Regions from separate parts of the Bacteroides eggerthii genome, predicted to be linked through region 1. Evidence: riboswitches for the same ligand, from Rfam matches in the RefSeq annotation. Region 1 holds a riboswitch; the other holds the start of a gene.

What was found. A riboswitch is a leader RNA that binds a small molecule or an ion and turns the genes downstream of it on or off. The one in region 1 is predicted to bind thiamine pyrophosphate.
Region 2: another riboswitch for thiamine pyrophosphate. It lies ahead of NQ546_RS05310 (TonB-dependent receptor); the one in region 1 lies ahead of thiS (sulfur carrier protein ThiS).

Annotation. Positions count from the first base shown of each region.
Region 1 is NZ_CP102258.1:2,830,665-2,832,871, forward strand. Features, by position in the region: gene NQ546_RS11670 (tetratricopeptide repeat protein) at 1-528, shown strand, start outside; TPP riboswitch at 647-737, shown strand; gene thiS (sulfur carrier protein ThiS) at 806-1,003, shown strand; gene NQ546_RS11680 (thiamine phosphate synthase) at 1,007-1,645, shown strand; gene NQ546_RS11685 (thiazole synthase) at 1,666-2,207, shown strand, end outside.
Region 2 is NZ_CP102258.1:1,354,435-1,356,641, forward strand. Features, by position in the region: gene NQ546_RS05310 (TonB-dependent receptor) at 1-963, opposite strand, end outside; TPP riboswitch at 999-1,095, opposite strand; gene NQ546_RS05315 (mechanosensitive ion channel family protein) at 1,230-2,081, shown strand; gene NQ546_RS05320 (hypothetical protein) at 2,172-2,207, opposite strand, start outside.

The sequences.
Region 1 (2,207 bases):
GGGGGGATGTATATGCGTCAGCGCCAGCGTTTCCTTCGTCAGGTCAGTAACGCACGCCTCTCACAAATCAGCGGATTGCTCCAGACACAACAGGAACTGAAAGAGAAAAATGAATCCTTGCAGGGAATGCAGGAAGAACTGCGTCAAAGCAACGAGGCATTGTTCGAGGCAAAACAAGAGTTAAGCCGACATAATGCTTCATTGACACAAAAGAAAGCTGTCAGCAATCTTCGGATGAAAATCAGCACCGAAATTTTCAATTCCGACAAAGAAGCTGAGTTCCGCCGTAGCTTCACAGCCTTCTATCCCGATTATATTCCTGCACTGCACCGGTTAAGCCCGGATATTACCCGTACAGACGAGCTGATTGCCATGCTTATTATTCTGGAATTAAGCAGTGACGAGATTGCTCTCACGTTGGGTATTTCCAAAATTGGAGTGAACAAGGCCCGTAGCCGTATGCGTAAAAGACTGGGGTTAGCCGGTGACACTAAATTGGAGGACTTTCTGAAAGGGATATGGGATTAGCATATATCCTTTATTTGCAGAACCTCTCTTCCTTCCGGAACTATTTCCATACCTGAAAAAGACGTAAAAAAATCCCTCTTTTATTTTTTATATTTTATTTTCTCTTACCTTTGCCACCGTAAAGACAAAGGGGTGCCCCGACGGGCTGAGATTATACCCTCGAACCTGATGCAGTTAGTACTGCCGTAGGAATTGGATATTTTTTTTCTTCACAGAACTTACCTTAACGGTGCTTCTTTGTATTTACTTCCATTGTTTTACTTAACAGAAACAGAAAATGAAAGTATTAATCAACAACAAAGAAGTGGAAACCGAAGCCTCTACCCTTTCACAGCTGACCAATGAGCTTTCCTTACCGGCGCAAGGCATTGCCGTTGCCGTCAATAACCGTATGGTTCCACGCATGGAATGGACGAATTACGCACTATCCGAAGGCATATCTATCGTAATAATAAAGGCAGCCTGCGGCGGATAAATTATGAAAACAGTTCAGTTCATTACACATTACACTGAAAAGTACTCCTATCTCGACTCTGCCCGTATGGCATTGAAAGGGGGATGCCGGTGGATACAGCTGCGTATGAAAGATGCCGGCAAAGAGGAAATAGTGTCCGTAGCTATGGAGCTGCGGAATTTATGCAATGATTGCGGCGCCATATTCATCATTGACGACCATGTGGAGCTGGTCAGGGAAATCGGGGCGGATGGCGTGCACCTTGGTAAAAATGACATGTCCGTTGCCGAAGCGCGTCGCATACTTGGAGACGAATATATCATAGGCGGCACTGCCAATACGTACGAAGATGTGAAAAAGCATTGGCTCGACGGAGTGAATTACATCGGTTGCGGACCGTTCAGATACACTACAACCAAACAGAAACTCAGTCCTATATTGGGGTTGGAAGGATATAAGGAGATTATCCGGAAAATGCAGGAAGAAAAGATCTGTCATCTTCCTGTCGTAGCCATCGGCGGGATTACCTTTGCCGATATTCCTGCGATCATGCAGACAGGCGTTACGGGCATTGCTCTTTCAGGGACTGTGTTGCGTGCAGACAATCCGGTAGAGGAAATGCGAAAAATACTTGCCGTAATCAACCAAACAGACAATTATTGAAACAATAAACAAAAAGGTATATGGAAAAATTAGTTATTGCGGGACGTGAATTCAACTCCCGTCTGTTTTTGGGAACAGGAAAGTTTAATTCCAATGAAATAATGGAACAGTCCATTCTGGCATCCGGTACGGAAATGGTAACGGTGGCAATGAAACGCATTGAGCTGGAAAACAAGGAAGATGATATGCTGAAACATATCCGTCATCCCCACATTCAGCTCTTGCCCAACACTTCGGGCGTGCGTAATGCCGAGGAAGCGGTGTTTGCCGCACAAATGGCACGTGAAGCATTCGGAACCAACTGGCTGAAACTGGAAATTCATCCTGATCCGCGCTATCTTCTTCCCGACTCCACCGAGACCCTGAAAGCTACGGAAGAACTGGTGAAACTGGGGTTTGTAGTCCTTCCCTATTGCCAGGCGGACCCCACACTTTGCAAACGGCTGGAAGAAGCCGGCGCTGCTACCGTCATGCCGCTGGGTGCACCTATCGGTACGAATAAAGGATTGCAGACCAGAGACTTTCTGCGGATTATCATCGAACAGGCCACTATCCCCGTGGT
Region 2 (2,207 bases), 1.5 Mb from region 1:
GTACTCCTGATAGTAGCCGTCTCCTTTGGTATAGTGCAGACCTGCATTCACGTTCCAGGCAGAGGTGAAGTTATGGTTAAAGAGCAGTTGGTAGTTCTTTTGCACGTAGTTGTCTGTTTGGTCTTCGTAGTAGTGGGCTGTGCCGTTGTCGTCGGTGTACATATATCCGCAGGAGTTGTAACGGCGACCGTACTCCTTCATTTCTTCTTTGCTGGCATAGTTCCAGGCATGGTAGGTGCGTTCTTTGCCGCCGAAAGTTATCAGCTTGACCGAAGTGTTGTCATTGTAATATCCGCCTTGCAGGTAGTAAGAGTTCAGTCCTACCGATGCGCGGTCAATGTATCCGTCCGAACTGATGTTGGACAGGCGGGCATCGAAAGACCAATGGTCGTTGATGAGTCCTGTACCCACTTTCACCGTCTCCTTGTGTGTGTTGAACGAGCCGTACGAACCGTTCAGCTCGGCATACGGCTTCAGGGAGAAGTCTCCCGTCTGCATGTTGATGCTGGCTCCGAACGCTCCTGCACCATTGGTGGAGGTTCCTGCGCCGCGCTGTATCTGCATGTCTTTGACGGAAGATGCGAAGTCGGGCAGGTTCACCCAGAATACGTTGTGGCTCTCGGCATCGTTGATGGGAATACCGTTGGCGGTGACGTTGATGCGTGTTCCGTCCGTACCGCGCACTCTCAATGTCGTATAACCGATGCCGGCTCCGGCATCACTGGTGGTGATGGCGGACGGTGTCATGCTCAACAGGTACGGCAGGTCCTGGCCGAAGTTCTGCTTTTTGAGTTGGTCTTTGTTGATGTTGGTAAACGCCACCGGGGTAGTCCCTGTGGCACGTGTGGAGATAATCTCTACTTCCTGCAAGTCTATGACCCGCAGGCTGTCCTTTTCCTTTGTCTGTGCACAGACATTCAGCGCTGCCATAAACAGACACGCTGCCATTGCATACTTCTTCATTTGCAATTTTAACGATTAATGATTAATATAGAAAAGGGGAACTTTTCTTCTTTTCCCTCCGCCGGCACTACCCGGATCAGGTCAATGGGTATGTTCTCAGCCCGTCATATTAGGGCACCCCTTAGTTGAAATCGGATGCAAAAGTATCTCTTTTGATCGAAAGGTACAAATAAAGTGGCGGGGAAATGAAATTATTTGTTAATTTTGTCCCTGACTAATAATTAATCATTTATAATCTACAATTAATCATGTTATCATCTTTATTTATGGCGGCATTTGCCGCCCAAACTTCTGAAGAAGGTTTCAGCAAACTTCAGATTTTTATGCAGCAGCTGATAGATTGGGGAGTAGGAGCCGGAGGGCGCATCATAGGCGCTATTCTAATTTTTGTAGTCGGACGGTTCCTTATCTCTTTCATCAAGAAACTTCTGTCTAAGCTTCTTATGAAGCGACATATTGATGCCGGTATTCAGAGCTTCATCAAGAGTCTGGTGAACATACTGTTGACGATCCTGCTGATTATAGCCGTTATCGGTAAGTTGGGAGTGGAAACAACCTCGTTCGCTGCCCTGTTGGCATCTGCCGGTGTGGCGGTGGGTATGGCGTTGTCCGGGAACTTGCAGAATTTTGCAGGCGGACTTATTGTGTTGTTGTTCCGCCCGTTCAAAGTCGGCGACTGGATTGAAAGCCAGGGCGTGTCCGGTACGGTGCGTGAGATCCAGATATTTCATACCATTCTTACTACGGCCGATAACAAAGTTATTTATATTCCTAACGGTGCTTTGAGCAGCGGTACGGTGACTAATTACAGTCGTGAAGAGACGCGTCGTGTGGATTGGGTCATCGGCGTGGAGTATGGTGAGAATTATGATAAGGTAGAAAGTACCGTACGCCGCATACTTGCAGCCGATAGCCGCATCCTGAATACTCCGGAACCTTTCGTGGCCCTTCATGCTTTGGATGCCAGCAGTGTGAATGTCGTGATCCGCGTTTGGGTGAAGAACAGTGATTACTGGGGAGTTTATTTTGATATGAACAAGACTATTTATGCTACATTCAACAAGGAAGGAATCGGGTTCCCGTTCCCGCAGTTGACGGTGCATCAGGCAAAGGATTGATGAACTTTCATAAAGTTTCGGATTTTTTTATATCAAAAGGGAGTTGCACCAAGTGTTACTCCCTTTTGATATAATGTATATGCCCTGTTTTTACCTCCCGTATGTTTCGAGTTCCTCTTCTGTTTC